Regions from separate parts of the Pseudomonas sp. 1176_21 genome, predicted to be linked through region 4. Evidence: predicted binding sites of a transcription regulator. Region 4 holds the regulator's gene; each other region holds the start of a gene.
What was found. Region 4 encodes FliA, which starts transcription of late flagellar genes. Its sites were predicted from a motif close to CTAAAGTTTNNNNNNNNNNNGCCGNTAA; they were not measured.

Region 1: FW760_RS06780 (methyl-accepting chemotaxis protein) is a predicted target of FliA. The motif match lies at 5,342-5,369, and genes of this name have one in related genera.
Region 2: FW760_RS04295 (methyl-accepting chemotaxis protein) is a predicted target of FliA. The motif match lies at 3,306-3,333, and genes of this name have one in related genera.
Region 3: FW760_RS21585 (methyl-accepting chemotaxis protein) is a predicted target of FliA. The motif match lies at 4,208-4,235, and genes of this name have one in related genera.

Annotation. Positions count from the first base shown of each region.
Region 1 covers NZ_VXCV01000002.1:386,677-393,804, reverse strand. The annotation lists gene rep (DNA helicase Rep) at 1-842, opposite strand, end outside; gene FW760_RS06795 (putative bifunctional diguanylate cyclase/phosphodiesterase) at 1,108-2,772, shown strand; gene FW760_RS06790 (NorM family multidrug efflux MATE transporter) at 2,832-4,217, opposite strand; gene FW760_RS06785 (LysR substrate-binding domain-containing protein) at 4,368-5,312, shown strand; gene FW760_RS06780 (methyl-accepting chemotaxis protein) at 5,466-7,128, shown strand, end outside.
Region 2 covers NZ_VXCV01000001.1:896,802-903,929, reverse strand. The annotation lists gene FW760_RS04310 (hypothetical protein) at 1-86, opposite strand, end outside; gene FW760_RS04305 (AAA family ATPase) at 382-933, opposite strand; gene pnuC (nicotinamide riboside transporter PnuC) at 930-1,496, opposite strand; gene FW760_RS04295 (methyl-accepting chemotaxis protein) at 1,650-3,284, opposite strand; gene FW760_RS04290 (undecaprenyl-diphosphate phosphatase) at 3,569-4,399, shown strand; gene FW760_RS04285 (DUF1294 domain-containing protein) at 4,401-4,802, shown strand; gene FW760_RS04280 (MmcQ/YjbR family DNA-binding protein) at 4,865-5,224, opposite strand; gene FW760_RS04275 (LysR substrate-binding domain-containing protein) at 5,217-6,125, opposite strand; gene FW760_RS04270 (FMN-dependent NADH-azoreductase) at 6,254-6,865, shown strand; gene FW760_RS04265 (alpha/beta hydrolase family protein) at 6,999-7,128, shown strand, end outside.
Region 3 covers NZ_VXCV01000011.1:44,932-52,059, reverse strand. The annotation lists gene FW760_RS21610 (ABC transporter substrate-binding protein) at 1-656, opposite strand, end outside; gene FW760_RS21605 (ABC transporter ATP-binding protein) at 622-1,470, opposite strand; gene FW760_RS21600 (acyl-CoA dehydrogenase family protein) at 1,467-2,534, opposite strand; gene FW760_RS21595 (carboxymuconolactone decarboxylase family protein) at 2,586-3,146, opposite strand; gene FW760_RS21590 (AraC family transcriptional regulator) at 3,253-4,164, shown strand; gene FW760_RS21585 (methyl-accepting chemotaxis protein) at 4,292-5,917, shown strand; gene FW760_RS21580 (LysR family transcriptional regulator) at 5,971-6,939, opposite strand; gene FW760_RS21575 (peptidylprolyl isomerase) at 6,994-7,128, opposite strand, start outside.
Region 4 covers NZ_VXCV01000008.1:66,113-73,240, forward strand. The annotation lists gene flhF (flagellar biosynthesis protein FlhF) at 12-1,322, shown strand; gene fleN (flagellar synthesis regulator FleN) at 1,442-2,275, shown strand; gene fliA (RNA polymerase sigma factor FliA) at 2,272-3,012, shown strand; gene FW760_RS18835 (chemotaxis response regulator CheY) at 3,117-3,491, shown strand; gene FW760_RS18840 (protein phosphatase CheZ) at 3,512-4,300, shown strand; gene FW760_RS18845 (chemotaxis protein CheA) at 4,313-6,550, shown strand; gene FW760_RS18850 (protein-glutamate methylesterase/protein-glutamine glutaminase) at 6,596-7,128, shown strand, end outside.

The DNA.
Region 1 (7,128 bases), on a different contig from region 4:
CTGGTGGAGCGGTAGTTCTGCTCCAGCATCACCACCTTCAGGGACGGGTAGTCGTCCTTGAGCAGCATCAGGTTTTCAGGGCGCGCGCCGCGCCAGGCATAGATCGACTGGTCGTCGTCACCCACCACGGTGAACTGGTTGCGCGTACCGATCAGCATCTTCACCAGCAGGTACTGGCTGGCGTTGGTGTCCTGGTATTCGTCCACCAGCAGGTAGCGCACCTTGTTCTGCCACTTCTGCAGAATGTCGGGGTGGTCCTGGAACAGCTTGACCGGCAGCAGGATCAAGTCGTCGAAGTCGACCGCGTTGAACGCCTTGAGCGTGCGCTGATAGTGCGCATACACGATGGCGGCGGTCTGCTCCTTGGGGTTGCGCGCGTTCTCCAGGGCCTCGGGCGGCAGGATCAGGTCGTTCTTCCAGGCGCCGATCATGTTCTTGATCTCGTCGACGCCATCGTCCCCGGAGTATTCCTTCTGCATGATGTCGGTCATCAGGGCCTTGACGTCGGTTTCGTCGAAAATCGAGAAACCCGGCTTGAAGCCCAGCCGTTCATGCTCCTTGCGAATGATGTTCAGGCCAAGGTTGTGGAAGGTCGATACCGTCAGGCCGCGCCCCTCGCCGCCGCGCAGCAGGGTGCCCACGCGCTCCTTCATCTCGCGCGCCGCCTTGTTGGTGAAGGTCATGGCCACGATGTACTGGGCACGGATGCCGCAGTTCTGGATCAGGTGGGCGATCTTGCGCGTGATCACGCTGGTCTTGCCGGAGCCAGCACCGGCGAGCACCAAAAGAGGGCCGCCGACGTAGCTCACGGCTTCCTGTTGCCGGGGGTTGAGTCGGGACATGACGTTAACCGGGGGTCGCTGAAAAATAGCCGGGCATTTTAGCAGGCGCAGAGCAATTGTGCCGCGACCGTCTGACAGTGTGACGTACCACGCGATCTTAATTTGCCGCTTTTGATACTTTCCCGCAGGATGCGTGGCGAAATACCGCGGGATCAGGACGAAGGAATGTCGTGAGTTAAAGTGAAAACCATTTACATTTGATGGTTCAGGATCGAGCATCCCGCCCACATCGTCATTGACCGCGTTCTCGTGCTAAGGAGCCAGCTTGTCTACGCTTGTCGAACCGTTGCGTCTGCTTCTGCTGGCGGACGGGCCGCACTGGGCCGTTGCCCTTGGTGAATGCCTGCTGCCGCTGGGCGGTGGCGCGGTGCTGGTGACCGCACCCGGCTGGGACGCGGTCGACAGCCTGTTCGCCCGCGACCGCAACGCGCTGGTGCTGGCCACCCCGGGCTTGCAGCCGGCGCCCGGGCGTTGCGACCTGCCCATGGTGCTGCTGCTGGAGCAGGAGCCGAGCGAGGCGCCGCCGGGTGTGAGCGACTGGCTGGTGTTCGAGCAGCTGAGCGGCGACATGCTGCGCCGCTGCCTGCGCCATGTGCGCGAGCGAGGTGTGCTCGAAGCCACCCTGCAGCGCCTGGCCGAGCAGGACCCGCTGACCGGCATTGCCAACCGCCAGGGCTTCCAGACCCTGCTGGCCGCGCGTCTGGCCGAAAACGACGGGCGCGGTGTGGCCCTCGGGCACCTGGACCTGGACAACTTCCGCCACGCCAACGATGCCCTCGGCCACCAGGCCGGTGACCGCCTGATCCTGCAGGTGGTCAGCCGGCTCAAGCGCCAGCTCGAGGCAGGCGATCAGGTGGCGCGCCTGGGCAGCGACGAATTCGCCCTGCTGATCGACACCCGGCGCGAGCCGCAGCGTGCCGAGTGGATGGCCGAGCGCATCACCGAGGCCCTGGCCGAACCCTACTGGATCGACGGCGAAAGCCTGCTGCTGGGGTGCAGCCTGGGCGTGGCGCATGCCCGTGCGCAGGCTGGTGCCGACCCGCTGATGTGGCACGCGCACATCGCCATGCAGCAGGCCAAGAGCACCCAGGGCTGCACCTTTCACATCTTCAACGAGCGCATCAACCGCAACGCACGCAGCCTGGCCGACCTGGAAAGCGAGCTGCGCCGAGGCCTGCGCCGCGACGAACTGGAACTGCACTACCAGCCACGCCTGGACCTGAGCGACGGGCGCATCGTCGGCCTGGAGGCACTGGTGCGCTGGCGCCACAGCGAGCGTGGCCTGCTGCCACCGAGCGAATTCGTGCCGCTGGCCGAGCAGAGCGGGCTGATCGTGCCGCTGGGGTACTGGGTGATCTCGCGTGCCCTGCGCGACATGCAGGCACTGCGCGAGCAGGGGCTGGCGCCATTGCACATGGCGGTCAACCTGTCATTTCGCCAGTTTCAGGACAGCCAGCTGCTGGCCACGCTGGGGCGGCTGATCGTCGAGCACGGGGTGGATGCGGGCTGGCTGGAGTTCGAACTGACCGAGACCGCAGTGATGCGGCGCAACGACCTGGTCAAGCAGACGATGGACGCGCTGGGACGCTTGGGGGTGCGGTTTTCGCTGGATGACTTCGGCACCGGCTTTTCGTCGTTCGTGCACCTGAACAGCCTGCCGATCGCCCTGCTCAAGGTCGACCGCAGCTTTGTCGGTGGCATGGAGCAGCGCGAAGAGAACCGCAAGCTGGTGCACGCCATGATCAACCTGGCGCACAACCTGAACCTGGAGGTGGTGGCCGAGGGCGTGGAGACCGAGGAACAGCTGGCGTTGCTGCGCAGCTTTGGCTGCGACCAGGTGCAGGGCTTTCTGATCAGCCGGCCGTTGCCGATCGAGCAACTGGTCGAGTATCTGGTGCAGGGGGCGGGGCAGGGCGCAGTGGCGCTGTAGCCCCCGTCGCCGGCATGCGCGAAACAGGGTAGGAGCCGGCCTTGACGGCGAACAGGCCCTCAAGGTTGTACAGAAATCTGTGCCATCTGCGAACTGCCCAGCAACCGCCGCATCCGCCACTCGAACGCCACCGTCAGCCCGATTGCCGCACACGCCAACCCCAGCGCCAGCCCCCACCACACGCCTACCGCGCCGCCGCCCATGGGAAACGCGAACACCCACGCCGCCGGTGCGCCGATCAGCCAGTACCCGGCCAACCCCACCAGGAACGTGGTCTTGGCGTCCTTGAGCCCGCGAATAGAGCCCATCGCGATGGTCTGAATACCGTCGAACAGCTCGAACCACGCCGCCACCATCAACAGGCTCACCGCCACCCGGATCACATCGGCGAAGGCCGGGTCCTGGCGGTCCAGAAACAGCCCCACCAGCGCCTCGGGCATCAGCCAGAACAGCAGCGAGAAACCGAGCATCATCGCCGCGCCAAAACCGATGCCCACGCGCCCGGCCTGACGCGCCGCCAGCAGGCGGTCGGCGCCGTAATGCAGGCCCACACGCATGGTCACCGCGTATGACAGGCCCGCCGGGATCATGAACGCGGTCGAGACGATCTGCAGGGCGATCTGGTGCGCGCCCAGGTCGGTGGTGCCCATGGTGCCGATGCACAGCGCTGCGAAGGCAAACAGCCCGACCTCCACGGTGTAGGTGCCGCCAATCGGCAGGCCCAGGCGCCACAGCTCGCGCAACGCCGGCAGGTGCGGGCGGCTCAGGCCCTGGCGTATCGGGAAGTCCGCGTAGGCCGGGTGGCGACGGATGTACAGCGCCAGTGCGATGGCCATGGCATTGGCCACCAGCGCGGTCACCAGGCCGATGCCCATCAGGCCCAGCTTCGGCAGGCCGAACATGCCTTCGATCAAGGCGTAGTTGAGCAGGAAATTGACCACGGTGCCGACCAGGCTGATCACCATCACCGGCGTCGAACGCCCCAGTGCACTGGTGAACCCGCGCAACGCCATGAAGCTCAGGTAGCCGGGCAGGGCCAGCGGCAGCACCAGCAGGAACTGGCTGGCAAAAGCCACGTTGCCCGGTGTCTGGCCCAGCATCAGCAGCACCGGCGACAGGTTCCACAGTACCAGCGCGGCGACGATGGCCATGCCCCAGGCCAGCCATAGCCCGGCCTGGGTCAGGCGCGTGGCACCGGGGTTGTCGCCCGCACCCTGGCGAATCGCGACCAGGGTACCGACGGCGGCAATCACTCCCAGGCAGAAGATCGACACGAAGGAATAGCTGGCCGCGCCCAGCCCGCCACCAGCCAGGGCCTCGGGGCTGATTTTGGCCATCATCAGGGTGTCGGTGAGCAGCATCAGCATGTGCGCCAACTGCGAGGCGATCAGCGGCCCGGCCAGCCGTAGCAATGCCTTGAGTTCGGTAACGGGCGCAGCCTGCATGATGCAGCTCCTGAAAAGGGAAGGGTGAGCCGTGGATTCTCGGCCTTTGCGGGCCATTGCACAAAAGGATAAAAACGATCATTGGCATGATTAAAACTCATGTGAGTATGATCCGTGCCAACCCGTATTTCATTGCTGGAGCACGCCCGCATGTCACGCCGTTTACCGCCTCTCTACGCCTTGCGGGCGTTCGAGGCCGCTGCCAGGCACAGTTCGTTCACCCGTGCCGCCGATGAGTTATCGATAACCCAGAGCGCGGTCAGCCGGCACATCCGCACGCTGGAGGAGCACTTCGCCTGCCGGCTGTTTCTGCGCAATGGCCGCACCCTGCAGTTGAGCGAGGCGGCGCGCCTGCTGTTGCCCGGTGTGCGCGAGGGTTTCGCCGCACTTGAGCGTGCCTGCAACACCCTGCACAGCGAAGATGGGGTGATCCGCATGAAGGCCCCTTCGACCCTGACCATGCGCTGGCTGCTGGCGCGCCTGAGCCGTTTTCGCCACTTGCAGCCGGGCAACGAGGTGCAGCTCACCAGTGCCTGGATGGACGTCGACCATGTGGATTTCAACCATGAACCCTTCGATTGCGCAGTGCTGTTGGGCGACGGGCATTTTCCGCCGGACTGGGAAGTCAGCCCGCTGTTCCCTGAACTGCTGATACCGGTGGGTGCGCCCGCGCTGCTTGATCAGACGCCCTGGGACGTGGAGCAGTTGAAGGCCTGCGAACTGCTGCATCCCACGCCCGACAAGCGCGACTGGCGCAGCTGGCTGGCGCAGATGGGGCTGACCGAACAGGTCTCGCTCAAGGGCGGCCAGGTGTTCGATACCCTCGAGCTGGGCATGATCGCTGCCGCGCGAGGGTATGGTGTGTCGATGGGGGACTTGCTGATGGTGGCCGAGGATGTCGCCCAGCGGCGCCTGAGCCTGCCCTGGCCGACGGCGGTGGCCAGCGGCCTGAATTACTACCTGGTGTGGCCACGCACGCGTCCCGGTGGCGAGCGTCTGCGCCGGCTCAGCGACTTCCTGCAGGGCGAGGCCCGTGCGATGGACCTGCCCAAGGTGCAGATACTGGGGGCAAATGAGCCCAACATCGGCGATTGAACGTTTGCGCAGAATATCCCTGTGATGCACTCAAGTAATCGATGACGCCGCCGAATCAGTGGGGTCGAGAGCCACAACCAGAATGGCTCCACTTCCCCATGCCGACGGTGCAGCGTGATCAGGATGATCCGGCCCCCATTGCCAGGAGCTTCCATGTCCCAACCCCGTGCCCGAATTGCCTCGCAACTCGGTATTGCCCTGGCCGCCGTGCTGGCGGTCGTCATTACCGGCAGTACGCTGTTTGCCCTGCGCTCGCTCGACAGCGCCAACCTGATCACCCGCCAGGAACACCTGGCCAGCGAGGCACGGCTGCTCGCCGACCAGCTCGACACGTTCCACAGCACCTTGCGCGAGAGTACCCAGCGCCTCAGTGGCCTGTTCGAAAAACGCTTTGCCGGCGGGCTGCGGCTTGCCTCCGACCAGTCACTCAGCGTGGCCGGAGTGGCCACGCCGGCGCTGTACCTGGCGGACCATGCGCTGAACAACGATTTTCGCGAGGTTGACGACTTTCGCCAGATGACGGCGGGTGTTGCCACCGTGTTCGTGCGCAGCGGTGAGGACTTCATTCGTATCAGCACATCGCTGACCAAGCAGGACGGCAGCCGCGCCATCGGCACTCAGCTCGATCACCAGCACCCGGCCTACGCGCGGCTGATGGCCGGGCAGCCCTACGTGGGGCGTGCCGTGCTGTTCGAGCGCTCGTACATGACCCAGTACACACCGGTGCGTGACGTGTCGGGTCGGGTCATCGCGGTCCTGTTCGTCGGCTTCGACTATACCGACGCGCAGAACGCCCAGTTCGACAACCTCCGGCACTTCCGTATCGGCCAGACGGGGTCGCTGGCGCTGCTGGACGAACAGCAACACTGGTTGGTAGCGCCGGCAGGTGTCAGCGACACGGCACTGGCTGCCCACCAACTGGGCGGGTTTGCCGCGCATGCAGGGGAAGGGCGCTTCTGGAACGATGGGGTCGAAACCCTCTATAGCGTGGCCATGCCCTTTGCCGACGGCCCGTGGACAGTACTGGCAAGCATGCCCAAGGCCGAGATTCGTGCCGTGACCTGGAGCGTGGGCGCAAGGTTGGCCATTGGCAGCTTGCTGGCCATGATGCTGGCGGTGGGCGCCACCCTGTGGCTGCTGCGCCGAAAGCTGCGGCCGCTGGCCGACCTGGTGCGTCAGGCCCAGGCCCTGGGCGCGGGCGACCTGAGTGCCCGCCTGGCGGTGGCCAGCCACGACGAAATCGGCCAACTGGCGCGCAGTTTCAATCAGATGAGCGAAGCGCTGGCGAGCACTGTGCTGCACATTCGTGATGCCTCGCAGCAGGTCAGCCAGCGTGCTCAGGCGCTGGCGGGGCTGTCGTCGGGTGCTTGCGAGGGCATGGAGCAGCAGTCGGGCGAAATCACCAGCATGGCCGGTGCAGTCGAGGAGTTCAGCGCCACCTCCCTGAACATCGCTGACAACATGGGCAGCACCGAACGCATGGCCCAGGACAACGCGCAGCAGACGCGCATTGGCCGTGCATCGATGAACGAAGCGTCCACCTCGTTGCAGCAGATCGCGCAGGCGCTGGGCAGCACCGCGACAGTGATCGATACCCTTGGGGTGCGCTCGAAGGAGATTGGCGGCATTGTCGGCACCATCACCTCGATTGCCGAGCGGACCAACCTGCTGGCGCTGAACGCGGCCATCGAGGCGGCACGGGCGGGCGAGCAGGGGCGCGGGTTCGCCGTGGTGGCGGACGAGGTGCGCAACCTGGCGGCGCGCACCCGCGAAGCCACCGACGAGATCTCCGGCATGATCGCCAGCATTCAGCAGG
Region 2 (7,128 bases), on a different contig from region 4:
GCCAGTATCGGCAGGCTCAGGGTGCTGGCGCCCAGCGCACAGCCCATTACGAAAAGACTCAGCAGCTTGTTGGTGTGATTCCCCACGGCAGCGATTCCTTCTTCGGTGCGCTGGCCCTATCAGCGTTGCGAGAAGGAGAGCAGAAGCTGTGCCGCTTTTGCTTTGTGCCAGCGAATCAAGGGCATAGCGCACGGGGCAGGGGCCGGTCGGAAAATCTGTATCACCGGTGATACAACCGCTGGTCCTTTTTACAGGCCTTGGAGCAGCGCAGATGCCCGGCGTGCCCCGAGGGTGGGTGTATCACCGGCTTAACACGTCACCGCGTGTTGGGCGCAAGTGCTCTGGATCGGCGGTTGAGGTGGCCGGGTGTGTAACGCCGGGTTAACACTCGGTGGCGCAGGCCGGGGGCTTGCCTTCCAGCAGCGCCTGTACGGCCGCCAGTACCGTCGATTGGCGGTATGCCCAGTCGCCCTCGATGACCTGCATGGGTTGGCCATGCCGTTGCAGCCATTGGCGGCTGGCCTCGAAGAACGCCTGGCGCTCCTCCAGCCGTGGCTGACAGCGCTGGCCGTCGCCTACCCAGGGCACGCCTGCGGGGCTGAGCAACAGGTGCAGGTCGTAGCGCCGTGCCAGCAGCGCCTGTTCCAGCCACGCCGGGCAGTCGTTGAACAGTACGCGGCTCCACAGCATGTTGCTCAGCAGGTGCGTATCGAGTATCAGCAGCTCGGGCTGGCGCGCGCGGGCCGCATCCTCCCACACCAGCTGCCCGCGGGCGATGGGGTCGATGTCGGCGTAGCAGGTGTCGCGTCGCTGCTCGTCGATGAAGTGGCGCACGTACTCGCCTACCAGTTCGCCACCGAAATGCGCCTGGATTTCGCCGCCCAGCCAGCTCTTGCCACTGGATTCTGGGCCCGCCAGTACCAGGACCTTCATGGGCTGGCCAAGGCCGGGTCACGTCGCCAGCTACGCCAGCCCTGCAGGGCGATCAGGGTGAACAGCGCATACAGCGCGGCGGTGATGTACATGCCTTTGTAAAGGAACAGGCCGACGAAGATCACGTCCAGCACGATCCACAACGGCCAGCATTGCACGCGCTTTTGCGCCATCCAGAACTGCGCCACCAGGCTGAAGGCGGTGAGGGTGGCGTCCAGCCAGGGCTCTGCAGCATCGGTCCAGGTGGCCATGGCCGCACCGAGGGCCAGGCTGGCCAGCAGGCCCACGCCCAGGCCGGACAGCAGCGGCGCGGTACGCAGGTAGGTCACCTGCCGGATCGGGCGATCCTCGCCGGGGCGTGTCCACTGCCACCACCCATAGAGCTGGAACACGGCAAACGCCAGTTGCAGCAGCATGTTCGAATACAGTTTGAAGTCGAAGAAGATCCAGCTGTAGAGCAGCACCACCAGCAGGCCGATGGGCCAGCACCAGGGGTTCTGGCGGGTCGTGAGCCATACAGCGATGACGCCCAGCACGGCAGCGTACAGTTCCAGGCCGGACATCGGCGTTCCTTGAAGGGGGGGGCAGGGCGGCGATTGTACCTTGTGGCACGTCAGGTGCCAGCCTTGGGTGAGCACTTCGCCGCCAAGGCCGGCTCCTGCTGAGGCAATGTCGAGCCTTGCAGAAGCCGGCCGCCGGCGAGGTGCAGGCTGCGGTCAGACCCGGAACTGCCTCAGCAACTGCCCCAGCTGTTCGCTCAACTGGTTCAATGCGGCCCCGGCACTGCTCGACTGGTGCGCCGCCACGGCCGTCTGACGCGACAGCTCGGCCGTCTGGGTGACGTTGTGGTTGATCTCTTCCACCACATGCGACTGCTGCAGCGTGGCACTGGCAATCGAGGCATTCAGCGCGCTGAGGTTGTGCAGTGCCTGGCTGATGGCATCCAGGCTGGCACCGGCCTCGCTGGCCTGTTCGACCGTCTCGCGCGAGGCCAGGCTGCTGGCATCGATCGCCTTGACCGCAGCCTCGGACTGGCCCTGAAGGTGCTCGATCATCTGCTGGATCTCGGCCGTCGACTGCTGGGTGCGTTGCGCCAGCAGGCGCACTTCGTCGGCCACCACGGCGAACCCGCGACCCTGTTCACCCGCCCGCGCGGCCTCGATGGCGGCGTTGAGTGCCAGCAGGTTGGTCTGCTCGGCAATCGAACGGATCACCTCCAGCACACTGCCGATACGCGTGCTCTGGCCCGCCAGGGCCTGGATCACCTGCACCGCCTGGTCGATGGTGCCCGACAGCTCGTCGATTTTCAGCAGGCTGCCATGAATGCTTTGCCGGCCCTGTTCGGCCCGCTGCTGGGCGTCCTGCATCTCGCTGGAGGCGTGCTCGGCGTTCCTGGCCACGTCCTGCACCGCATAACTGACCTCGTTGATTGCGGTGGCCACCTGTTCCATCTGCTGCGACTGCTGTTCGCTGCGCTGGTGCGCCTGGCCGGCGTTGCTGCCTACGTCCCCGGCCGAATGGCCCAGGGCCTGGGCGGCGCCCTGCAACTGGGTCACCACCTGCTGCAGCTTGGCGGTGAAGGTGTTGAAGTGCAGGCCCAGCTGGGTGACTTCATCCTGCCCATGGGTGTCGAGGCGACGGGTCAGGTCGCTTTCGCCGCTGGCGATGTTGCCCATGGCATCCACGGCTTCCTGCAAGGGGCGGGTGATACTGCGGGCGATCAGCATGACCACCAGTGCCATTATCAGCGCGATGACCACCCCCAGCAGCGATGCGTCGCGAAGCTGGCGCACGAACTCGGCGTGCATGTCGTCGATGTACACGCCAGAGCCGATCACCCAGCCCCAGGGTTTGAACAGCTGGATGTACGAGGTTTTTTCCACCGGCTCGCTGGCACCGGGCTTGGGCCAGCGGTAGTCGATGCTGCCGGCGCCCTGGGCCTTGGCCAACGCGACCATTTCGTTGAACAGCGCATAGCCGTCCGGGTCGCGAATGCCGGAGAGGTCCTGGCCTTCGAGCTTGAGGTTCATGGGGTGCATGATCATCTTCGGGCCCAGGTCGTTGATCCAGAAGTAGTCGTCCTGGTCATAACGCAACCCGCGCACCGCACTCAGCGCCTGTTGCTGGGCGGCCTCGCGGGTAAGGGTACCGCTGGCTTCCAGCCCCTGGTAATAGGCCAGTACGCCGGCTGCGGTTTCGACCACGTGCCGGGTCTTTTCGGCCTTTGCCTGGTACAGGTCACCGTGGATCTGACGCAGCATCAGCAGCCCCAGGGTCACCAGCATCAGCACCGCCACCACCAGGATGAGCCACAGCCGACGGCTGATCGACATACTGCGTAAAGTCTTCATGAAGGTCACCCTATGTTCTTGTTATTGTCCGCATCCAACCACGCTTTACCGAAACAACCTACTCGACCAAGGGCTAAGTGATTGATTAGTAGAGCGCTGTCGCGTCGAGCGGCAGCGTTTGCACGAGCGCTCTGTTAGGATTTCGGCCTTCACGGGGCAGTTCTGAAGGCCGGGGTAGCATTTCCTTCGGTTTTGCGACGGAGTGTCGCCGTAATATGCCCGGTTTCGGGCAATCAAATAACGAATGATGAGACCTGCCAGCGGCAATGTCTTACGGGGGAATGATGGATTTTTGGACCGCCATGCAGGCTGTGATTCTCGGCATCGTCGAGGGTCTGACGGAATTTTTGCCCATTTCGAGTACCGGTCACCAGATCGTGGTCGCCGACCTGATCGACTTTGGCGGCGAACGCGCGATGGCGTTCAACATCATCATCCAGCTGGGCGCGATCCTGGCGGTGGTGTGGGAATTTCGCCGCAAGATCCTGGACGTGGTGGTGGGCCTGCCCCGCCAGGCCCGGGCCCAGCGCTTTACCCTCAACCTGCTGATCGCCTTCATGCCCGCCGTGGTGCTGGGCGTGCTGTTCGCCGACCTGATCCATGAGTACCTGTTCAACCCGATCACGGTGGCGGTGGCCCTGGTGGTGGGCGGGGTGATCATGCTGTGGGCCGAGCGCCGCCAGCACGTGGTGCGTGCCGAGGAGGTCGATGACATGCGCTGGACCGATGCGCTGAAGATCGGCTGCGCGCAGTGCCTGGCAATGATTCCGGGGACTTCGCGGTCGGGCTCGACGATCATCGGCGGGCTGTTGTTCGGCCTGTCGCGCAAGGCCGCCACCGAGTTCTCGTTCTTTCTGGCGATGCCGACCATGGTCGGGGCGGCGGTGTTCTCGGGCTACAAGTACCGTGACCTGTTCCAGCCGGATGACTTCCCGGTGTTCGCCATCGGCTTCGTGGTGTCGTTCATCTTCGCGATGATTGCGGTGCGCGGCTTGCTCAAGTTCATCGCCAGCCACAGCTACGCGGTGTTTGCCTGGTACCGTATCGCATTTGGCCTGGTGATCCTGGCGACCTGGCAGTTCGGCTGGGTCGACTGGGCCGTGGCGCACGGCTGAGATGGCCCGCATCGAAACGCGCCCGCCCATGCGCCACCTGCGCCTCAAGTTGCTGGCATTCGTGGCCCTGTGCCTGCTGCCGGTGCTGGGCGCACTGAAGCTGGGTGTGGGCACAGGCAACTGGTTGTGGCTGGCGGCCTATGGGCTGGCGAGCCTTGGCTGTTTCGGGCTGTATGGCTACGACAAGCGTCAGGCGCGCGGCCAGGGGCAGCGTACCCCCGAGAAGGTGCTGCATGCCTGCGAACTGGCCGGTGGCTGGCCAGGGGCGCTGCTGGCGCAGCAGGTGTTCCGGCACAAGACACGCAAGTTGTCGTATCAGCTGGTGTTCTGGGTGATCGTGCTGGGGCATCAGGTGTTCTGGGCCGACTACCTGTTTCTTGCCGGGCGATTGTTCGGGTTCTAGAGCGCTTTCGCCGGCAAGGTCGGCGCCTTCAGGGCCGGCCTTGCCGGCGAAAGCCATCGGCCTCAGAGCAGCAACCCGACCTGTACGCGCTTGGGCAATCGCCGCACCACCAGTTGATGCGAGCGGCGCAGCAACTCTTCCAGTTCCCCACGCCCCATCGCATAAGGCTGCGCCACACTGATCCAGTGTGCCCGCGCCAGGTACGGCGCCGGTCGCACCCCGGGGCGGTCCACGTAGCCCAGGAACAGCTCGGTGTCGACCTTGAACGACAAGCCTGCACCCGCCAGGTCCATCACCGCGAACATCTTGTTGCCGGCCACCGAGAACACGCGCACGCCACCCCATTTGTAGTCTTCCTGCACACCGGGCAGGCCCAGGCAGAATGCCGCCACCTGTGCCTCGGTCATTTTTCGCTCAGACATAACGCTCTCCGCATTCCTCGAACGAGGCTACCAGGTGATCGATCCACGCCCTGACCGCCGGCAGCACGCCGCGCCGGTGCGGGTACACCGCCTGCAGGTAACCGCCCGGCAGTGACCAGCCCGGCAGCAGGCGTACCAGTTCGCCGCGCTGCAGTTCGGCCTCGCAGTGCATGATAGGCAGCGTGGTGAAGCCCAGGCCCGCCAGGGTGGCGGCCTTGCGCACCACGAAGTCGTCGATGGCCAGCCGCGCTTCCAGGGTCAGGTCCTGCTTGTGGCCCTGCTCGTCGAGCAGGCGCAGGTGCACCAGGCGGTCGGCCTCGACCGCGCCCAGTACCGGCACCCTGGCCAGGTCGGCAGGGGAGCTGACAGGGTGCCGGGCGGCAAACTCAGGTGCGGCCACCAGCAGCATCTGCGCCTGGCGCAGGCGGCGGGTGACCAGTGCCGGGTCTTCGTCGCCCAGGTCGCGCACACGCAGGGCCACGTCGATGCCCTCGGTGATCAGGTCGACCCGGCGGTTGAGCAGCACCATGTCCAGCTGTACCTGCGGGTACTGTTGCAAAAATGCGCTGATCACGCCGGGCAGGAACTCATGGGCCAGGCCCACCGGGCACGACACCCGCAAGCGCCCGCGCGGTTCGCTGGTCATGCTGGCCACCGCTTCGTCGGCCATCTCGGCCTCCAGCAGCATGGCCTGGCAATGGCGCAGGTAGCGCTCGCCCACGGCGGTGAGCTTGAGTTGCCGGGTGGTGCGCTGCAGCAGACGCGTGCCCAGGCGCTCCTCCAGTTCGGCAATGCGCCGCGACAGCCTGGATTTGGGCACACCGAGCAGACGCCCGGCCGCCGCGAAGCCGCCGGCCTCCACCACGCGGGCGAAATAGAACAGATCGTTGAGGTCTTGCATGCCGGTCATGGGCATTGTCCTGCCAGTGGGACGAAGAAGTGCGAATTTGCGATCTTATCAGCTATTGGCTATCCCGGTAGCATCCTCCCCATCGTGATCGCCAGCCGATCCTCATTCAGGAGAGCCCCATGAAACTGTTGCACATCGATTCCAGCATCCTCGGCGACAACTCCGCTTCTCGCCAGCTCAGTCAGCGTGTAGTCGCCGCCTGGCAAGCGGCAGAACCTTCGGCGCAGGTGGTCTACCGGGACCTGGCCGCCGATGCCATCAGCCATTTCTCGGCCGCGACCCTGGTTGCCGCCGGCACGCCTGACGAGCTGCGCGATGCGGCGCAGCAACATGAAGCCAGGCTCAGCAGTGAAACCCTGCAGGAGTTTCTGGCGGCCGATGCGGTGGTGATCGCGGCGCCCATGTACAACTTCACCGTGCCGACCCAGCTCAAGGCCTGGATCGACCGCATTGCCGTCGCCGGCCAGACCTTCCGCTACACCGAAGCCGGGCCTGAAGGCCTGTGCGGCAACAAGAAGGTGATCGTGGTGTCGACCTCCGGCGGCCTGCACGTCGGCCAGCCGACCGGTGTGGCCCACGAGGAATTCCTCAAGGTGTTCCTGGGCTTTATCGGCATCACCGACGTCGAGTTCGTGCGCGCCCATGGCCTGGCCTACGGCGACGAGCACCGCAGCAATGCCATGCAGGCCGCCCAGGCGCAGATCGACAGCGAGCTGTTCGCGGCTGCCTGAGCCCCTGTCGAAAAGCCGACTTGCGGTCACCCCGCAAGTCGGCTTTTTCATGCACCTTTCATCCAGCCCGGCCTGGCCCGCTCTATGCTTGCCAGTACCGGTCACAGGTGCGGGCCGGGCAGGGTGAGCAACGATGCGGTGGGTTCGAACATTTTTGATGCTGGTGCTGTGGGGCTGCTGCCTGCTGGTGCAGGCCGAGCCCGCGCAGCACTGGAGTGTCGGCCTGCATCGCATGGCTGTGACCGACCCGGTGGACGGCCAGC
Region 3 (7,128 bases), on a different contig from region 4:
TTGAGTTCCTCGGCCAGGGCATTGAACGGCTCGGCGACGATGTAGCCGGCAATGCGCTTGCTGGCCAACGCCGGCGGCATGTCCGAAGGCGGCAGCACCACCAGGTTGACCTCGTTGGCCGCCACCGCAGCCGCCGCCGCCCGCGACACCGGCTCCAAGCCGTTATCACGGAACAGTTGCTGCACCACCACGTTGTGAATGGAGTACCAGAACGGGATCGCCACCGTCTTGCCGCCCAGCTGCTTCACCTCGGTGATGTCCGGGGCCACGGTCAGCCCCGAGCCGCCCACGTGGTTCCAGGCCACCACCTTTGCCGGCACCTTGCTGCCGTAACGCGCCCATACGGTCATCGGCGACAGCAGGTGGATCACGTTGACCTGCCCGGAAATGAACGCCTCGATCACCTGCGCCCAACTGCGCAGCAGCACCGGGCGCTCGGCCTTGATGCCCTCGGCCTCGAACAGGCCATTGTTGTGCGCCACCAGCAGCGGCGTGGCGTCGGTGATCGGCAGGTAGCCGATGCGCACCGGCGCATCCGGCTCGGCGGCGGCACGCGCCTGCAGGCTGCTCAGCAGCGGCATCGCACCGGCGGCACTGAGCACCGCGCTGAGTTTGAGAAAATCACGACGAGTGTGGGTGAAGTCGTCCAGGCACATGGGCAGTCTCCGACGGCGTAGGCAAAGAATCGGTTGGGTAAGTGTGGGTGCGGCTCGCCCGCCGAAGGGTCTTGAGAATCTCGATGCGCAACGCGCCCAGTGCCTCGACCTGCTGCTCACGCGGGTGCGCCAGGTCGATGGGCCATTGGCCGAGGGTCCGCGCCGGGTGGTCGCCCAGTAGCAGGATGCGGTCGGACAACAGCAGGGCCTCGTCGATATCGTGGGTGATCAGCACCGCAGCGGTGCCGTGTTCGGCGATCACGCTCAGCAGCAGTTGCTGCATGTCGGCGCGGGTCACTTCGTCCAGCGCGCCAAAGGGCTCGTCCAGCAGCAGTACATGGGGCTGGCGCGCCAGGCAGCGCGCCAGCGCGGTGCGCTGGGCCATGCCGCCGGACAACTGCGCCGGGTAATGCTGGCGTGCATGCTGCAGGCCCACGGCGGCAATCGCATGGTCGATGCGCGCCTCGCGCTCAGCCTTGGCCAAACGCGGCTGGCGAGCGAAATCCAGGCCGAAGGCGACGTTGCTTTCCAGGCTCAGCCAGGGCAGCAGGCTGGGGTCCTGGAACGCCACCGCCACCCGTGGATGCGGGCCGTCCAGCGGCTCGCCGAGCAGGCTCACGCGACCATCGCGCGCCGCCTGCAAGCCGGCCAGTACCCGCAGCAGGCTGGACTTGCCCACCCCGCTGGGGCCCAGGATCGACACCACTTCGCCCGGCGCCAGGTCCAGGTCGAAGCCTTCGAGCAGGGTTTGCCAGCCCTGTTCGCGGGCGTAGCCCAGGCTGATACCGCGGGCCTGCAGTACCACCTTGCTCATGCTGCGCGTGCCTGGCGTTGCAGCTCGGCGCGCAGTTGCACCAGGCTCGGGGTCACGATCGGCACGAACGCCGACTCGCGCCAGCGCCGCGCAAAGCCTGCGCCGTACTCGCTCAGGTAGGCCTTGCCACCGCTGGCCTGCAGCTCCAGTTGCAGCGCCTCGCCAACGATCTCGGCCAGGCTGATGCGTACCTTGAACAGCGACGCCGGGTTGCCCAGGAAGCGCCCGTCGAGCAGGCCGGCCTTGAGCTCGCTCACCACATCGGCCAGCAGCTCGCGCTGCGCCTCGAGGGTTTCAGCCAGCACCGAACGCACCCCCTGCAGGTGCCCCTGCGCTTCCTGCAAGGCGCGCCGCGCCAGGCCGATGGCCATGCCGCACTGCAGGCCCAGGAACGCCGGGCGCACCGCCGGCAGGAACTGCCGGGCATCCTCATGCAGCAGCCAGTCGCGGCCCAGGGCCACCTGATCGAAATCCAGCGCGGCGGTATTGCTCGACTGCAGGCCCATCAGTTGCAGGTCGGGGGAGCGCTGCACCCCCGCGATGCCGTCGGGGATCGCCACCACGAACGGTGCACCGCCTTCGGCGCGGTCGATGGCGGCGGCCACCACGAAGCCGCCCTTGCGCAGGTTGGTGACCCAGTGCAGGCGCCCGTTGAGCGCCCAGCCCTGCTCGCCGCGCGCCGTGGCGCTGACCTGCAGCGACTCGATGCCGGACAGAAACTTCATTGCGTTGGAGAGCCCGGTGGCACCGGCCAGCTCACCGCTGAGCAACGACGGCAGCAGGCGCTCGCGCAGGGCGCTGTTGGGGCTGTGCAGCAGGTATTCGATAAAGGCCCGCTGGCCCCAGAACACGAAGGCGGCGGCCAGCGAACAGCTGGCAACGCTGGCCACGGTTTCCACGGCGTCGGCCACACTGGCGCCGCTGCCGCCCTGACGCGGGTCCACACCCACACCCAGCACCTTGGCTGCGGCCAGTTGCCCCAGCACCTGCTGCGGGTCGCACCGGCCCTGGTCGAGCGCCTCGGCATTGGCCTCCAGCCAGTGCTGCAATACGGGATCAAGCATGTTCTTTCCTCCTTAGAACAGGGCGCCAGCCACACACTGGCGCCACGGGGCTCACTGAGCGACGGCCTGCCAGCGGTACTTGGCCAGCTCGTCATTGAGCGGCGTGCGCGCAAACACGTTGGCGAAATTGCACAGCGTGGCCAGGCTCACCCCCAGGATAACTTCCAGGGCATGGCCTTCGGTGTAACCGGCCTCGCGAAACTCAGCGTAGGTGGCATCGCTCACATTGCCACGGGTGGCAATCACTTCGCGGGCAAACTTCGCCAGGGTTTCGAGCCTGGGCGATGGTAACTCGCCGCGCGCACGCAGGGCCTGCACCACTTCTTCGGGCAGCTTGGCCTTGTTCAGCGCCACCGCCGTATGGCCGGCCACGCAGAAGTCGCAGCCGTGCTGGGTGGCGGCAATCAGCTGCACCACTTCGCGCTCGGCCAGGCTCAGCTCGGCCTTGCCATTGAGCGCCGAAACCGTCACATAGGTTTCCAGCGCGGCCGGCGCGTTGGCCAGCACGCCCAGCAGGTTGGGAATGAAGCCGGAATTCTTCTGCGCGTTCTCCAGGAACGGGCGCGCGGCTTCCGGGGCGCTTTGCACGGTGTGTAGAGTGATGCGTGACATGGCGTGGTCTCCTGCATACTGAAGGTGTTCGCCAAGTCTGTTGGTTATAAGAAAACCGATCCATATTCTACAGTCGCGATTACTTGCTCCAGAGTGTTTCCATTAGATGATTTCTTCCAGCGTTTTGGTCGATTGGTTATTAGAGCGTCTGGAACTGGACGCCAGCCTGTTCCATGTGGGGCGCTACTGCGGTGGCTGGCACGCCAGCACCCAGGGCCTGGCCCGGGCCAGCTTTCACGTGGTGGTGCAGGGCCACTGCTGGCTGCACATCGACGGCCAGCCCGAGCCGCAGCGGCTGGAGGCCGGCGAGGCGGTGTTCCTGCTGCGCGACCTGCCCTATCGCCTGTCCGACAGCGCCGACAGCGACACCGCGCGCTGCCAGCCGCGCATCCCGATGCAGGCGCTCGACAGCCAGGCGGCGGATGGCGTGGGGCTGGTGTGCGGGTTCTTTCACTTCCAGCCGGGGCTGTCGTCGCTGATGGCCGAGTCGCTGGCCGACTGGATCATCCTGCGCACCGGCGACCCGTCGCTGCAGGCGGCGCGGGCGCTGTTCGAGCTGATTCTGGAGGAATGCCAACGCACCCCCGCACCCTCCTCCACCCTGCTGGAGCGCCTGAGCCAGTTGCTGTTCTTGTACGTGCTGCGCCAGCAGGTGAGCGACAACCAGGACCTTGGCGGCCTGGTCGCCCTGGCCCGTCACCCGGCGTTCGCCCCGCTGCTGGAGCAGTTGATCGAACACCCCGAACAGCCCTGGTCGCTGGAGAGCATGGCCGCCTGCACAGGGCTGTCGCGCTCGGCCTTCTTCAAGCGTTTCAACGAGCTGGCCGGCCAGTCGCCGGGCCAGGTGCTGCTGGCGCTGCGCATGCGTCATGCCTGCCAGTTGCTCAAGGCCAACAACACCGTCGAGCAGGTCTGCGCAGCGGTGGGCTACCAGTCCATCGCCGCCTTCACCCGGGCGTTCGGCAAGGCCATCGGCGTGCAGCCCGGCGCCTACCGCCGCCAGCACGAGGGCCGCTGAAACAAAGGCTGTGCGGTAATCGAACAGAACCCGTCGTCGCCCCCTAAAGTCATGCGCCGCGCCTCCGATAGCAGCCTACCCACCGCACAGAGTGGGGGTATTTTTTACTGCCAGGAGTAATGCCCGCATGCTTGCCGACCTCAAGATCCGCACCGGAATGTTCTGGGTGCTGCTGCTGTTCAGCGCCACCCTGCTGTTTTCCACCGTCAGCGCCTGGCGGGCGGCGGTGGGCAGCGACGCGCAGATCAACGAGCTGGACCAGACCGCCCAGCAGTCCGACCGCCTCAACAACGCGCTGCTGATGGCGATTCGCGCCAGTGCCAACGTGTCGTCGGGCTTTATCGAGCAGCAAGGCGGCCACCTCGACAGTGCCAAGGCGCGCCTGGCCATGTCGCAAAAGCTGCTGGGCGACAGCCAGGCGCTGGTCGACGCCTTCGTCACCAACACCCATGAGCCGGCGCAAAAGGCCCTGGCCCAGGACCTGCAGCGCACCTTCGCCGACTACGCCAACGCCGTGGCCGGGCAGCGCGCCGCCACGCTCAAGGGCTCGCTGGACGACTACTTCACCGTCAACGTGGATGCCGGCAACGCCATGCGTGCCCTGCAGGCGCTGCGCCAGCAACTGGTGGCAGCCCTGGCCGAGCGCAGCCGGCAGATCATGGCCGAGTCCGACCAGCGCCTGGCCACGGCCCAGTGGCTGAGCGTGCTGCTGGGGCTGTTGACCCTGGTGCTGGCCGCCGTGTGCTGGGCCTTTATCGTCGCCCGTGTGCTGCGCCCGCTGCGCGAGGCCGGCGTGCATTTTCAGCGCATTGCCGGGGGCGACCTGAGCGTGCCGGTGACGGTGCGCAGCCACAACGAGATCGGCCAGCTGTTCGCCGAACTGGAGCGCATGCAGCACAGCCAGCGCGATACCCTGGGGCAGATCACCGCCTGCGCCACGCAGCTGTCCAGCGCCGCCCAGGCCCTGGACAGCGTGACCGAGCAGAGCACCCAGAGCCTGCGCCAGCAGGACCAGGAGCTGGAACAGGCCGCCACGGCGGTTACCGAGATGACCACGGCGGTCGAGGAAGTGGCGCGCAATGCGGTGTCCACCTCCCAGGCGGCCAGTGCCTCCAATGCCTTGGCCGAACAGAGCCGCCAGCAGGTCGCCGACAACATCGACGGCACCCAGGCCATGGCTCGCGAAGTGGCGATCAGTGGCGAGCGCCTGCAACAGCTGGCGGTGCAGATTCGCGAGATAGGCACGGTGCTGGAGGTGATCCGTTCGGTGTCGGAGCAGACCAACCTGCTGGCGCTCAATGCCGCCATCGAGGCGGCGCGTGCCGGCGAGGCCGGGCGCGGGTTTGCGGTGGTGGCCGATGAGGTCAGGACCCTGGCCTACCGCACGCAGCAATCGACCCAGGAAATCGAGCAGATGATCAACAGCGTGCAACAGGGCACCCAGGCGGCGGTGGACTCGATGCAGGCCAGTACCGGCCGCGCGCAGTCCACGCTGGGCATCACCCAGGCGTCAGGCCAGGTGCTGGAGGGCATCTACACGGCCATCGGCCAGATCAACGAGCGCAACCTGGTGATTGCCAGCGCGGCAGAGGAGCAGGCCCAGGTGGCCCGCGAGGTGGATCGCAACCTGCTGAACATTCGTGAATTGTCGGGCCGCTCGGCGGCGGGCGCCGAGCAGACCCGCGTCGCCAGCCATGCGCTGTCGCAGTTGGCCACGCAACTGACCACGCTGGTCACGCGCTTTATCGTCTGAGGTGCGGCGCCGGTTCGCCGGCAAAGCCGGCGCCTACAGGGCACCGCGCCCCTTCAGAACCACTCCCGACGCTCCTCGAACGCGGCCCGGATCATGGTCACCAGCACCTGCACCAACGCCGCCTGCGCCGCACGCTCATGCACCGCCAGCCACACCGTGCGGCGCATCGGCGCCTCCAGCAACCCCGGCAATGCCAGCAGGCCACGGTCCAGCTGCGCCGCATAATGCGGCAGCAAGCCGATGCACGCGCTGCACTTGATCAACTGGCTGAACAGGTCATAACCCGGCACCCGCGTCACCCCCGCCTCGCGCTCGCTCAACAGGCGGTTCCACGGCGCCAGCGCCGCCACCTGGGCCTCGCCCTGCCACTGCACCAGCATGTAGTCGCGCAGGTCGTCCCGGCACACCGGCCGGTTGCTCTCGCGCGAATAGCGCTTGGCAATGTGCGGGTGATACTCCAGCTGCGCCAGGCGCGTCGGCGCCTCGCCGGCAAACCCCGGCAGCGGCACGCTGCCCGCCTCGTCATCGAGCCACAGCACTACATCGGCCTGCGCCAATCCCTGTGCATCCAGGCCGCTGACGTCCAGGCGGATCCCGGCGTTCTGGCGCACGAAGGCCACCAGGTTGCGCGCCAGAATGTCCTGCATGATCGGTTCGGCCACCGCCAGGCGCACCAGCACCGGCGCATCCAGCGCGGTCATGGCCTGTGGCTTGCTGCTCAGGCTCGACTGCAGCAACGCCTGCAACTGGCGCCCCTCGCGGCTGAGCACCAGGGCATGGCCGCGGTTGACGAACAATGGATACCCCACCCGCGCTTCCAGCTGCGCCAGCTTCTTGCGCAACAGGGTGGACTTGAGGTTGAGGCTGCGCGCAGCCTGCATGAAGCAGCCGCACCGCGCACTGGCCAGAAAACAGCTGAGCATCTGCTCGTCCTGCACCCAGCCCAGCCCGGCCCGCACCTTGGCCAGCGGCTCGGCCGGCGGATAATCGGGCACGTAGTGCGGCATATCGAACATCGGCATCCTCGCCTCCTGCCGGGCCCCGGCCAGGGCCCGCTCTTCCTTGATCGACGCCGCCTAGCGGCTGGCGTCCATGACCTGATTGAGCGCAGCGCCATCGATACTCAGCGTCGCGCTGTTGAACATGCCGTCCACGTAGGCCCGGGCCACCTGTTCCTGGCGCTGGGCCCGCAACAGGTCACGCAGGCTGTC
Region 4 (7,128 bases):
GGTAGTGGGATATGCAAGTTAAGCGTTTTTTCGCCGCTGATATGCGTCAGGCCATGAAGCTGGTTCGTGATGAGCTGGGGGCAGAGGCCGCCATCATCGGCAACCGACGGATTGCTGGCGGTGTCGAGCTGACGGCGGCGCTGGACTACAAGCTGTCCGCGCTTGCGCCGCGGGTGCCGAACGTCGAGCTCGAGGACGAACTGCGCAAGACCCAGTCGCGCATCGTCACCGCGCAGGCCGAGCTCAGCAGCCGGGTCGAAGGCGAGGAGGGCAACCGCCAGTTGTTCGCCGGCCTGCCGCTGACCGCCTCCGAGCCGCTGGTAGAGCCGCAGGTCGAGGCCCCCGTGCGGCCTCAGGCAGCGGCCCCGGCGCCGGTCGATCAGCGTCTGTTCGATTCCATGCGCTCGGAGCTCTCGGGCCTGCGCGAGCTGCTCGAAGTGCAGCTCGGCTCGCTGGCCTGGACCCAGCTGCAGGGCAGCAAGCCGCACCAGGCCAACCTCTGGCGCCGCCTGCAGCGCATCGGCATCGCCGGGCCGCTGGCCCGCGAGGTGCTGGACATCACTGCCGACATCGAAGAGCCCCGCCAGGCCTGGCGCATGCTGCTGGCGCACCTGGCCCGCATGATCCAGGTGCCGGAAATCGAGCCGATCGAAGAGGGCGGCGTGATCGCCATGGTCGGCCCGGCCGGCATGGGCAAGACCACCACCCTGGCCAAGCTGGCGGCGCGCTATGTGCTCAAGTACGGCGCGCAGAACATCGCGCTGGTGAGCATGGACAGCTTTCGCATCGGCGCCCAGGAACAACTCAAGACCCTGGGGCGCATCCTGAATGTGTCGGTGACCCACGTCGACCCCGGCCAGTCGCTGGCCCAGGCCCTGGACCCTCTGTTGCGCAAGCGCGTGGTGCTGATCGATACCGCCGGCCTGCAGGCCAGCGACCCGGCACTGCGCATGCAGCTCGAAACCCTGGCCGGGCGCGGCATCCAGGCCAAGAATTACCTGGTGCTGGCCACCACCAGCCAGAAGCAGGTGCTGACCGCTGCCTACCACAGCTACAAGCGCTGCGGGCTGGCCGGTTGCATCCTGACCAAGCTCGACGAAACGGCGTGCCTGGGCGAGGTGCTGAGCCTGGCCATCACGCATGAGTTGCCGGTGGCCTATCTGACCGATGGGCCGCGCATTCCGGACGATCTGCACTTGCCGCGCCGGCACCATCTGGTCAGTCGCGCGGTCAGTGTACAAATGCAGGATGATCCCAGCGAAGAGGCAATGGCCGACATGTTCGCCGATCTGTACCACAGCGACGGCAAGCGTGTCGGCTGAGGTAAATGTGTATACGTTGCAAAGTACCTACATCAATGGTCTGCCAGGCATTTTTCAGGTGTTGAAAGCGCAGCCAGTCATGTGGCCTCGGTCTAAGTAAGACAAGGTAAAGAACAAACATGGGCAGCATGCATCCCGTACAGGTGATCGCCGTGACAGGCGGCAAAGGTGGCGTCGGCAAGACCAACGTGTCAGTGAACTTGTCATTGGCGCTGGCTGAGCTTGGCCGTCGGGTCATGCTGCTGGACGCCGACCTGGGCCTGGCCAACGTCGACGTCTTGCTCGGCCTGACCCCCAAACGCACACTGGCCGATGTCATCGAGGGCCGCTGCGAGCTGCGCGACGTGCTGCTGCCGGGGCCTGGCGGGGTACGCATCGTGCCTGCGGCCTCCGGCACCCAGAGCATGGTGCACCTGGCGCCGGCCCAGCATGCCGGGCTGATCCAGGCGTTCAGCGAGATCGGCGACAACCTCGACGTGCTGGTCATCGACACCGCGGCCGGCATCGGCGATTCGGTCGTCAGCTTCGTGCGCGCGGCCCAGGAAGTGCTGCTGGTGGTGTGCGACGAGCCCACGTCCATCACTGACGCCTATGCCCTGATCAAGCTGCTGAACCGCGATTACGGCATGAACCGTTTCCGGGTGCTGGCCAACATGGCACAAAGCCCTCAGGAAGGCCGCAATCTGTTCGCCAAGTTGACCAAGGTCACGGATCGCTTCCTGGATGTCGCCTTACAATACGTCGGTGCTGTGCCCTACGACGAATGTGTCCGCAAGGCAGTGCAGAAGCAGCGAGCAGTCTACGAAGCCTTTCCGCGTTCCAAGTGCGCGCTGGCCTTCAAGGCCATTGCTCAGAAGGTCGATAGCTGGCCGTTGCCTGCCAACCCGCGTGGTCATCTGGAGTTCTTCGTCGAACGGCTGGTGCAACCGACCAGTGCGGGACCAGTGCTATGAGTGCAAGCGGCTATCGGATGTACAGCAAGGCTTCGCGTGATGCCCAGTACGAGCTGATCGAGCGGTACGCACCCTTGGTCAAGCGCATTGCCTATCACCTGCTGGCGCGTCTGCCAGCCAGTGTGCAGGTGGAGGACCTGATCCAGGCCGGCATGATCGGCCTGCTCGAGGTCTCCAACAAGTACGACTCCAGCAAGGGTGCCAGTTTCGAGACCTATGCCGGTATCCGCATCCGTGGGGCCATGCTCGACGAGGTGCGCAAGGGGGATTGGGCGCCGCGTTCGGTACATCGCAATACCCGCATGGTGAGTGACGCGATTCGTGCAATTGAAGCAAAAACCGGTCGTGATGCTAAAGATCACGAGGTTGCTGCCGAACTTCAATTGAGTCTCGATGATTATTACGGGATTTTGAACGATACCTTGGGCAGTCGCCTGTTCAGTTTCGACGACCTGTTGCAGGACGGCGAACATGAAGGCCTGCACGAGGACGGCGCCAGTGCCCAGCTCGAGCCATCGCGCGATCTGGAAGACGAGCGCTTTCAGGCAGCCCTGGCGGATGCAATCGCCAACCTGCCCGAGCGTGAGCGCCTGGTGCTGGCGCTGTACTACGACGAAGAGCTGAACCTCAAGGAAATCGGCGAGGTGCTGGGGGTCAGCGAGTCGCGTGTCAGCCAGTTGCACAGCCAGTGCGCCGCACGCTTGCGCGGTCGCCTGGGGGAATGGCGGGCGCGTTGAGCAGCCGTTCCATACAGTCGTGAAATGTAGTGCCCGAATTGATTGAATGCGCGTTCAGCGCTGAGCGCGTTAAAGACTGCTTGGAGGTCTAATTGAACAAAGACATGAAAATCCTCATCGTCGACGATTTTTCGACGATGCGGCGGATCATCAAGAACCTGTTGCGTGACCTGGGCTTCACCAATACCCAGGAAGCCGACGACGGCAACACCGCGTTGCCGATGCTCGAAAGCGGTCACTTCGATTTCCTGGTGACCGACTGGAACATGCCCGGCATGTCCGGTATCGACCTGCTGCGCAAGGTACGTCTGGATGAGCGCCTCAAGCACCTGCCGGTGCTGATGGTGACGGCCGAAGCCAAACGCGAACAGATCATCGAAGCCGCCCAGGCGGGCGTCAACGGCTATGTGGTCAAACCGTTCACCGCCCAGGTGCTGAAAGAAAAGATCGAAAAGATCTTCGAGCGCGTCAATAGCTGAGGTACGCCACGGGGGCGCTTATGGAGCAAAAAAGATCATCTTTGGACGACTTCGAGTCGACTCTGAAGAAACATGCCCAGGAGCTGGTCAGCAGCCTTGAAAAAGGCAGGTTCGGCGACGCGGTGCAACTGATCCATCAGCTGAACCAGACCCGTGACCTTGGCCTGTACCAGGAAGTCGGCAAGCTTACCCGCGAGCTGCACAGTGCGATCGTCAGTTTCCAGATCGATCCGCACATGCCGCAGGCCGAGGAAGTCTCGCAGATTACCGACGCCACCGAACGCCTGTCGTATGTGGTCAAGCTGACCGAGGGCGCTGCCAACCGCACCATGGACCTGGTGGAGGCAAGCACGCCGGTACTCAATGACCTCAGTGCCGAGGCGGCCAGCCTGAGTGGCGACTGGCAGCGCTTCATGCGCCGCGAAGTCGAGGCTCCTGAGTTTCGCGAGCTGGTCAAGCGCGTCGACAGTTTCCTGACGCACAGCGCCGAGGGCAACCGCAAGGTCGCCGGCCATCTCAACGACATTCTTCTGGCTCAGGACTACCAAGACCTGACCGGCCAGGTGATCAAGCGCGTCACGGCACTGGTCACCGAAGTAGAAAGCAATCTTCTGAAGCTCGTGTTGATGGCGAGTCAGGTCGACCGGTTCGCCGGCATCGAGCATGACCACGACCAGCTGCGTGCCGAAAAAGATCAAGAAAAACATCCGACTCGGGGTGAAGGACCACAGATTCATGCCGATAAACGTGAAGACGTTGTGTCCGGTCAGGACGATGTCGACGATCTGCTGTCCAGCCTGGGTTTTTAGGGAGCACGTTTAATGAGCTTCGGCGCCGATGAAGAAATCCTCCAGGATTTTCTGGTAGAAGCCGGCGAAATTCTTGAGCAACTGTCCGAGCAACTGGTCGAGCTGGAAAGCCGCCCGGATGATGCCGACCTGCTCAATGCAATTTTTCGCGGTTTTCACACTGTAAAAGGGGGCGCCGGCTTCCTCCAGCTCAATGAGCTGGTGGAGTGCTGCCACATCGCCGAAAACGTCTTCGACATCCTGCGCAAGGGTGAACGACGTGTGGACGCCGAACTGATGGACGTGGTCCTGGAAGCCCTGGACACCGTCAACAGCATGTTCGGCCAGGTGCGCGAGCGCACCGACATCACCGCAGCCACTCCGGAACTGCTGGCCGCCCTGGCGCGCCTGGCCGAACCTGCCGGTGCCGAAGCGGCGGCGCCTGCGCCGGTGGCGGCGGTTGCCGAGCCGGAGCCTGAGGCCGAGGCGAGCGGGGGTGATATCACCGACAGCGAGTTCGAGCAGTTGCTCGAATCGCTCAATGCCGCCAAGGCCCAGGCCGAGGCGCCCGAGCCGGTGGCCGTGGACGCTGCCAGCGATGAAATCACCGACGCCGAGTTCGAGTCGTTGCTGGACCAGTTGCATGGCAAGGGCCAGTTCGCCCCCGACAGTGTGGCGGCGGCATCTGCTGCTGCACCTGGCGCGGACGCGGCGCCCAGCGGTGACATCACCGACGATGAATTCGAAGCATTGCTGGACCAGTTGCACGGCAAGGGCACCTTTGCCGCCGATGCACTGCCCGGCGCTGTAGCGGCCGCCGCGCCGGCCGCTGCCGCACCCGCAGCGGCGGGTGACCATATTTCCGAACACGAATTCGAGGCCCTGCTCGACGAGTTGCACGGCAAGGGCAAATTCGCGCCCGACGCCGTCAGCGGCGCTGGCGCTGCCAGCGCGCCTGCTGCTGCGGCGACGGTTGCGGCCAAGCCGGCGGCCAAGCCCGCAGCGGCAGCCGCTGCACCGGCACCGGCACCGGCCAAGGCCCCCGCCCCCGCGCCAGCCCGTCAGGCGGCTCCCGCTGCCGACAAGCATCCGGCCAGCGAGGCCGAGACCACCGTGCGGGTCGACACCGCGCGCCTGGACGAGATCATGAACATGGTCGGCGAACTGGTGCTGGTGCGTAACCGCCTGGTGCGCCTGGGCCTGAACAGCGGCGATGAAGCCATGTCGAAGGCCGTCTCGAACCTGGACGTGGTGACCGCCGACCTGCAGACCGCGGTGATGAAGACCCGCATGCAGCCGATCAAGAAGGTCTTCGGGCGCTTCCCGCGTCTGGTTCGCGACCTGGCCCGCCAGCTCAAGAAAGAGATCAACCTGGAGCTGGTCGGCGAAGAGACCGACCTGGACAAGAACCTCGTCGAGGCCCTGGCCGACCCGCTGGTGCACTTGGTGCGCAACGCCGTCGACCATGGCGTGGAAACCCCGGAAGAGCGCGAAGCCGCCGGCAAGTCGCGCAATGGCAAGGTGATCCTCGCTGCCGAACAGGAAGGCGACCACATCCTGCTGTCGATCTCCGATGACGGCAAGGGCATGGATGCCAATGTCCTGCGCGCCATTGCGGTCAAGCGCGGGGTGATGGACAAGGACGCCGCCGATCGCCTCAGCGAAAGCGACTGCTACAACCTGATCTTCGCCCCGGGCTTCTCGACCAAGACCGAGATCTCCGACGTGTCCGGTCGCGGCGTGGGCATGGACGTGGTCAAGACCAAGATTTCCCAGCTCAACGGCTCGATCAACATCTACTCGACCAAGGGCCAGGGCTCGAAGATCGTCATCAAGGTGCCGCTGACCCTGGCGATCATGCCGACCCTGATGGTGATGCTCGGCAACCAGGCCTTCGCCTTCCCGCTGGTGAACGTCAACGAGATTTTCCACCTGGACCTGTCGCGCACCAACGTGGTCGACGGCCAGGAAGTGGTGATCGTGCGTGACAAGGCCTTGCCGCTGTTCTACCTCAAGCGCTGGCTGGTCAGCTCGGCAGCCCACGAGGAGCAGCGTGAAGGCCACGTGGTGATCCTGTCGGTGGGTACCCAGCGCATCGGCTTCGTGGTCGACCAGCTGGTGGGCCAGGAAGAGGTGGTCATCAAGCCGTTGGGCAAGATGCTGCAGGGCACCCCGGGCATGTCGGGCGCCACCATTACCGGTGACGGGCGCATTGCGCTGATCCTCGACGTGCCGAGCATGCTCAAGCGTTACGCCGCTCGGCGTATCTGATCCCGGTGGTGTGGCCAGGTGGCCGCGCCCCGTAATGGAGTGTTTATGGTAGTCAAGGTCCTGGTGGTGGATGATTCCGGTTTTTTCCGCCGCCGTGTCTCGGAAATTCTTTCAGCGGACCCGACTATCCAGGTGGTCGGTACCGCGACCAACGGCAAGGAAGCGATCGATCAGGCGCTGTCGCTCAAGCCCGACGTCATCACCATGGACTATGAAATGCCCATGATGGATGGCATCACCGCCGTGCGTCATATCATGCAGCGCTGCCCCACGCCTGTACTTATGTTCTCCTCGCTCACCCACGAAGGCGCCCGCGTCACCCTCGACGCACTGGACGCCGGTGCGGTGGACTACCTGCCGAAGAACTTCGAGGACATCTCGCGCAACCCCGAGAAGGTCAAGCAGATGCTGTGCGAAAAGGTGCATACCATTTCGCGCAGCAACCGTCGTTTCAGCAGCTATGCCAGCCCGGCACCGGCCGCAGCGCCTGCACCGTCGCACAGCGCCGGCAGCAGCGTCCCGGCAGCGTCCATGCGCGCCGCCCCGGTTGCCCCGCAAGCCCCTGCGCGGGCCGCTGC